DNA from 3 places in the Enterobacter sp. B79-1 genome. Region 3 is predicted to be linked to each of the others. Evidence: riboswitches for the same ligand, from Rfam matches in the RefSeq annotation. Region 3 holds a riboswitch; each other region holds the start of a gene.
What was found. Region 3 has a riboswitch for thiamine pyrophosphate ahead of thiC (phosphomethylpyrimidine synthase ThiC). Riboswitches for the same ligand answer to the same signal wherever they lie in the genome.

Region 1 (2,202 bases), on a different contig from region 3:
CAAATCCTCAGGTGCGTGAGTGGATCAGCCACATTCTGGCCCCCGCGAATCTGATTTATCATGCCGACGTTCAGTATCAGGCCTGGTGGTTCCCGGCCTACGGCCTGCTTCCACGCTGGCACCACGCTCGTCCAGCGCGTAGCGAAAAGCCTGCAGGGCTGGAGTCCATCACCCTGACCTACTACCGCGAGCATGTGGAGCATCGTTTTATCGCAAGAATCATGGCCCGACTGCTGGCGGCCGAAGGGGTAACGCTGGAGGTCAAAGAAGTTGACTATGACGAATGGCACCAGGGAGATATCACCAGTGATATCTGGCTGAACAGCGCCAACTTCACCCTGCCGCTCGATTTCTCGCTCTTCTCGCACCTGTATGAAGTCCCGCTGATCCAGCACTGCATCGATCGAGACTGGCAGCAGGACGCCGCCTTGTGGCGCGCGGGCGAGATGAATTTAGCCACGTGGTGCCAGGCGTTACTTGCCGAACAGGCGATCGTGCCGCTGATCCACCACTGGCTGATGATCCAGGGACAGCGCAGCATGCGCGGCCTGCGGATGAATACCCTGGGCTGGTTTGATTTTAAATCCGCCTGGTTTGCACCGCCGGAGCCATAACGCTTTCGTAATATTCACCAAATCATTACAATAGCGCCGTTCTCAACGGGGTGCTGCATCACTGATGTGCGCTGAGATAATACCCGTCGAACCTGATCCGGATAACGCCGGCGAAGGGATTTGAGGCTGTCGCTCAAAATCCTTTGCCACTCAACTTTGAGGTGCAAAGTGTTAAAAAAAGTTCTCCCCCTGCTGGCGCTGTTTGCGCTGCCTGCTTTTGCGAAGCCCGTCCTGACGGTCTACACCTATGACTCCTTCTCTGCCGACTGGGGCCCTGGCCCGGTAGTCAAAAAAGCCTTTGAAGCCGACTGCAACTGCGAGCTGAAGTTCGTGGCGCTGGAAGATGGCGTGTCGCTGCTCAACCGTCTGCGCATGGAAGGGAAAAACAGTAAGGCCGACGTGGTGCTCGGGCTGGATAACAACCTGCTGGACGCCGCCTCGCAAACCAAACTGTTTGCCAAAAGCGGCGTCGCGGCAGATGCCGTTAACGTGCCGGGCGGCTGGAAAAACGACACCTTTGTGCCGTTCGATTACGGCTACTTTGCTTTTGTTTACGACAAAAATAAGCTGAAAAACCCGCCGACGAGCCTGAAAGAGCTGGTGGAAAGTGACCAGAAATGGCGCGTGATTTATGAAGATCCGCGCACCAGCACGCCGGGCCTGGGCCTGCTGCTGTGGATGCAAAAAGTCTACGGGGATAACGCGCCGGAAGCGTGGCAGAAACTGGCCGCCAAAACCGTCACCGTGACCAAAGGCTGGAGCGAAGCCTATGGCCTGTTCCTGAAAGGCGAAAGCGATCTGGTGCTGAGCTACACCACCTCTCCGGCCTACCACATTATCGCCGAGAAGAAAGATAACTATGCTGCCGCTGATTTTGCTGAAGGGCACTATCTGCAGGTGGAAGTCGCCGCGCGTACCGCCGCCAGCAAGCAGCCGGAGCTGGCAGAGAAGTTCCTGAAGTTCATGGTTTCACCGGCGTTCCAGAATGCGATTCCCGCAGGCAACTGGATGTATCCGGTCACTAACGTTGCGCTGCCAGCAGGTTTCGATCGGTTGACCAAACCAACAACCTCGCTGGAATTTACGCCGCAGCAGGTCGCCGCGCAGCGTGCCGCATGGGTAAGTGAATGGCAACGCGCCGTCAGCCGTTGATTCCCGGCTGGTTAATCCCCGGTCTGCTCGCCGCCCTGCTGATGGTGGCGGTCAGCCTGGGGGCATTCCTTGCACTGTGGTTTAACGCGCCGGAGAGTGACCTGCTCGCCCTCTGGCACGACAGCTACCTCTGGCACGTGATCCGGTTCTCCTTCTGGCAGGCGTTTCTTTCTGCCCTGCTCTCGGTGATCCCGGCCATTTTTCTTGCGCGAGCACTGTATCGGCGGCGTTTTCCCGGCAGGCAGGCGCTGCTGCGCCTATGCGCCATGACGCTGATCCTGCCGGTGCTGGTAGCCGTATTTGGCATCCTGAGCGTGTACGGCCGCCAGGGCTGGCTGGCCTCGCTCTTTGCGTTGTCAGGGCTAGAGTGGACCTTCTCCCCCTACGGGCTGAAGGGTATTCTGCTCGCGCACGTCTTTTTCAATATGCCGATGGC
Region 2 (2,202 bases), on a different contig from region 3:
GGGGAGGGTTATCCCCGTTTCCAGAAAGAAAGTTGCACTTTATGCACAATAAAAACAGCCGCTTATGATGGTTTTGTCAGAACTGTAAAAGTAAAGAAAAGAGTGTGACAAATCGTGCTTTTCGCTGATGAAAAAGGAGGCGGATGGCCTCCTTGAACACGTTATTTCTGCCTGACCTGCAAAATGCCGTGGTCGCGACCTTTCGTTTTATTCCAGGAGGCATCGGTAATACCGTTCTCATCAAGGCTAAACGATATAACAAAGCCTTCGCCGTGAATCTCGTAGAAAGTCGCATTGAGACGTTTTACGGCCGCTTTCTTGCCGTTAAGGGTGGCGCTAAAAAAGCCGTTTGAAATTGTGGCGTTAACCGTATCAGACGAGAATGAGGCTTCACGCATCGGATCGTGAATGGTTTTCGTTTGATCGTGTTGCGCCGCGTTTTCTGCCTTGGTTTTGTTGATATCGCAAGAACCATCGCCATCGGTAATTTGGGTGCATCCGGAACGCTCCAGCTGCGCGCGATAGTGAGCATTAATCGCATAGGCCGGAGCCGCGGCCATAGTCGCGCTTATAACAATCATCATTAACTTCTTCATTTTATTGCCTTATAAACTACACAAATTATATGAAACGTACATTATGCCAATCCACACACCGACAGAAATAAGCATCAGGTATAAAGTGGCAGAGATAAAAATATATTTTGACATGCTGATAATCATATATTGAAAATGAAAACCGCTCGTAGGTGGCTTTCTGTCTGATTGTGAGAAATAACTGTGATGGACTATCCAGTAAGGTAACAATTGAAACTTTGATTAAGATCACTTAAAGCCCAATAGGCTAAAGTGGTCAGATGTTAAAAAATTTAATGTAAACATTGCCTTATGATTTTAGGTGGGGGCATCCGCTTTCATTCAAAGGTCTTTGTTTATCAGGAAAAGAGCTGTTTCTGTGCAATGTTGCTGTATATGCTGAAAATGCGGGTTTGACGGCCGTTATTATTTTAAAGAGTAACAAGACTAATAATGCGTCTAACGACGATGATTCTGAAAGCCAGATTTAGCGTTTACAATTTTTTCATCTGGCATTAGTATCCTTAACGCGGATTGATTGCATAAATTAATCACAAGCAGTTGATTTATTTGACTCGGGGTGCCCTTCTTCGTTGAAGGCTGAGAAATACCCGTATTACCTGATCTGGATAATGCCAGCGTAGGGAAGTCAGATGCCTTCCCGGTCATCGCTTCTTCACGCAAGGCAGGAGCGAACCCATGCAGCCTGACCTGCTCGATTTACACGTTTTATATCAGTTCCGAACCCGTTCCCCGCTCACGCACTGTATGACCAACGATGTTGTACAGACCTTCACTGCCAACGTGTTGCTGGCTCTCGGTGCATCGCCAGCGATGGTGATTGAGGCCGAAGAGGCCGAGCAGTTTGCTGAAATCGCCGATGCGCTGCTGATTAACGTTGGCACGCTGACCGCACCGCGCGCCCAGTCGATGCGTCGGGCGATTGAACGCGCGGTGGCGGCGGGTAAGCCCTGGACGCTCGACCCGGTTGCCGTTGGCGCGCTCGCGTTCCGCACCCGCTTTTGCCATCAAATTCTCTCCCTTAAACCAGCCGCGATCCGCGGTAACGCCTCTGAAATCCTTGCCTTTGCAGGGATGAGCGCGGGCGGGCGCGGCGTTGATACCACCGACACAGCAGCCAGCGCGGTACCTGCCGCGCAGGCTTTGGCGCGTCAGACGAATGCAATTGTCGTGGTCACGGGAGAAGTGGATTACATCACCGATGGACAGCGCACGCGTACCGTAACGGGCGGTGACCCGCTGATGACGCGCGTGGTGGGCACCGGTTGCGCGCTCTCGGCTGTCGTGGCAGCGAGCTGCTCGCTGCCGGGTGATCGCCTGGATAACGTCGCCGCTGCCTGCGGATGGATGAAGCGAGCTGGCTCAATCGCTATTGCGCAGTCTCGTGGCCCGGGCAGTTTTGCCAGCGCGTTCCTGGATGCGCTCTACACGCTGGAGGAGCAGGCATGAAGCGGATTAACGCTCTGACCATTGCCGGTACCGATCCCAGCGGCGGCGCGGGTATCCAGGCTGACCTGAAAACCTTCTCCGCGCTAGGCGCATATGGCTGTTCCGTCATTACCGCGCTGGTGGCGCAAAACACGCGCGGCGTGCAGTCGGTCTACCG
Region 3 (2,202 bases):
GCTTTTCCACCTCTTCTTCGATGGAGGAGGTCACGGCCGAGTTGCCGATGTTAGCGTTGACCTTCACCAGGAAGTTGCGGCCAATAATCATCGGCTCGGATTCCGGGTGGTTGATGTTGGCGGGGATAATGGCGCGACCGGCAGCCACTTCGTCACGCACAAATTCCGGCGTGATGTTCTCCGGCAGACGAGCGCCAAAGCCTTCGCCCGGATGCTGATAGCGCAGTATTTCGCTACGGATGCGCTCGCGACCCATGTTTTCGCGGATGGCGATGAACTCCATCTCCGGCGTGACGATGCCCTGGCGCGCGTAGTGCAGCTGGGTCACGCATTTGCCCGCTTTAGCACGTTTTGGCGTCAGCAGGCCGGTAAAGCGCAACTCGTCCAAACCGTCGTCGGCCAGGCGTTCTTTGGTGTAAGCAGAGCTTTGCTCGTTTAGCGCTTCGCTGTCATTACGCGCGTCAATCCACGGCTGGCGCAGCTTTGCCAGACCCTGCTGGACGTTAATTGCCACATTGGGATCGCCATACGGGCCGGAGGTGTCGTATACCGGCACGGCTTCGTTGTCTTCGAACTGCGGATCCTCTTTGCTGCCGCCGATAAGCGTCGGGCTGAGCTGGATCTCACGCATCGGGACGCGAATATCGGCCTGCGAGCCGGAAATGTAGATACGTTTAGAGTTCGGGAAAGCAGTGCCTTCCAGGGTGTCGATGAAGTGTTGGGCCTGTGCGCGCTGTTCGCGGCGGGTCAGTTTTGCAGTAGACATAGCTCATTCCAAAGTGAAGGACATGGCTTGTCAGACGACGGATGAAGCAAGAGAGGATCGCCCTCAGGCGATACAACAGCTGTGTGACTCTTGTTCCCTTCGCAGGTATTAGCCTGATCAGGTTCCGCGGATCCCGAATTAACGGTCTCAGCCCGTGCTTTCACACTGGGCACTCCGACAAGAAAAATCCCCCTCGTGAGAGGGGCGAATGGTTGTAAATTACTCGTTAACGATTAAGAACTCAAGCAGGGCGCGCGACGTTCTCTTCATTGCTGGTATTCACGTCATTGTCCAGCACGAGGGCGATCAGCTTATCTTCCAGCGTGAATCGCTCCTCCAGCGCTTCACCGAGATCGGACAGCGCCTGCTGAAACTCAAGATAGTTATCGTGATCGATGGCGTTTTCGAGCGTGGAATCGTAGTAATCCATGATCTGCTGGGTGTTGGCTTCCAGCAGCGGATAGAGTTTGCTGGCCGCTAAATACGGTGTTGTCCCTTCCATTTCGCGGATAATGCGTTCATAAATATTGAAATGGCCGTCGGACAGGTAGTCGACCAGGCTCTGGCAAAAATCATCCAGCGCTTTTTCATTCAGCCGCATGAACGATTCTTTGCCAGGCTTAATACCGACCAGATTGTAATAAGCCACGAGTAGATGCTTGCGCACGTGTAGCCAGCGATCCACCAGTTTGTTACTTCCTCTAACGCGCTCAGTCAGGCTTTCTAGCTGGTTTAACATGGTCGACTCCGCAAGGTTTAGGATTGAATCTGCTTATCCAAAATGTAACCACAATGCTAACAACATGTCAGTGAAGCGAAGGTAGTGCAATAGATATGGATCGTATTATTGAAAAATCAGATCTGGGTTGGTGGATCGTCAGTCACGAACAAAAATTATGGCTGCCCGCCGGGGAAATCCCTCACGGCACGGCGGAAACGTTCGATCTTGTCGGACAAACCGCGCTGTGGATCGGCGAGTGGCAGGGCGAGCCGGTGTGGTTGATCCAACAAGCGCGTCGCCAGGATATGGGGTCTGTGCGGCAGGTGCTGGATCAGGATGTCGGGCTGTTCCAGCTGGCGGGGCGCGGCGTGCAGCTGGCGGAGTTTTACCGCTCGCATAAATACTGCGGCTACTGCGGTCATACCATGCACCCGAGCAAAACCGAGTGGGCGATGCTCTGCAGCCACTGCCGCGAGCGCTACTATCCTCAGATTGCACCCTGCATTATCGTCGCTATCCGTCGGGAGGATTCCATCCTGCTGGCGCAGCATACTCGTCATCGCAACGGCATTCACACCGTGCTGGCCGGGTTCGTCGAAGTAGGCGAAACGCTGGAGCAGGCGGTGGCGCGCGAGGTGATGGAAGAGAGCAGTATTAAGGTGAAGAACCTGCGCTACGTCACCTCCCAGCCCTGGCCGTTCCCGATGTCGCTGAT

Region 1: it holds a riboswitch for thiamine pyrophosphate, as region 3 does, so the genes downstream of both, thiB (thiamine ABC transporter substrate binding subunit) here and thiC (phosphomethylpyrimidine synthase ThiC) in region 3, are expected to answer to the same signal.
Region 2: it holds a riboswitch for thiamine pyrophosphate, as region 3 does, so the genes downstream of both, thiM (hydroxyethylthiazole kinase) here and thiC (phosphomethylpyrimidine synthase ThiC) in region 3, are expected to answer to the same signal.

What each region holds. Positions count from the first base shown of each region.
Region 1 is NZ_JBYAZJ010000003.1:153,902-156,103, forward strand. It holds gene sgrR (HTH-type transcriptional regulator SgrR) at 1-614, shown strand, start outside; TPP riboswitch at 651-751, shown strand; gene thiB (thiamine ABC transporter substrate binding subunit) at 783-1,766, shown strand; gene thiP (thiamine/thiamine pyrophosphate ABC transporter permease ThiP) at 1,742-2,202, shown strand, end outside.
Region 2 is NZ_JBYAZJ010000002.1:179,888-182,089, forward strand. It holds gene AC2T6E_RS08665 (hypothetical protein) at 162-596, opposite strand; TPP riboswitch at 1,142-1,239, shown strand; gene thiM (hydroxyethylthiazole kinase) at 1,275-2,045, shown strand; gene thiD (bifunctional hydroxymethylpyrimidine kinase/phosphomethylpyrimidine kinase) at 2,042-2,202, shown strand, end outside.
Region 3 is NZ_JBYAZJ010000013.1:19,873-22,074, forward strand. It holds gene thiC (phosphomethylpyrimidine synthase ThiC) at 1-766, opposite strand, end outside; TPP riboswitch at 844-953, opposite strand; gene AC2T6E_RS22240 (Rsd/AlgQ family anti-sigma factor) at 1,008-1,505, opposite strand; gene nudC (NAD(+) diphosphatase) at 1,601-2,202, shown strand, end outside.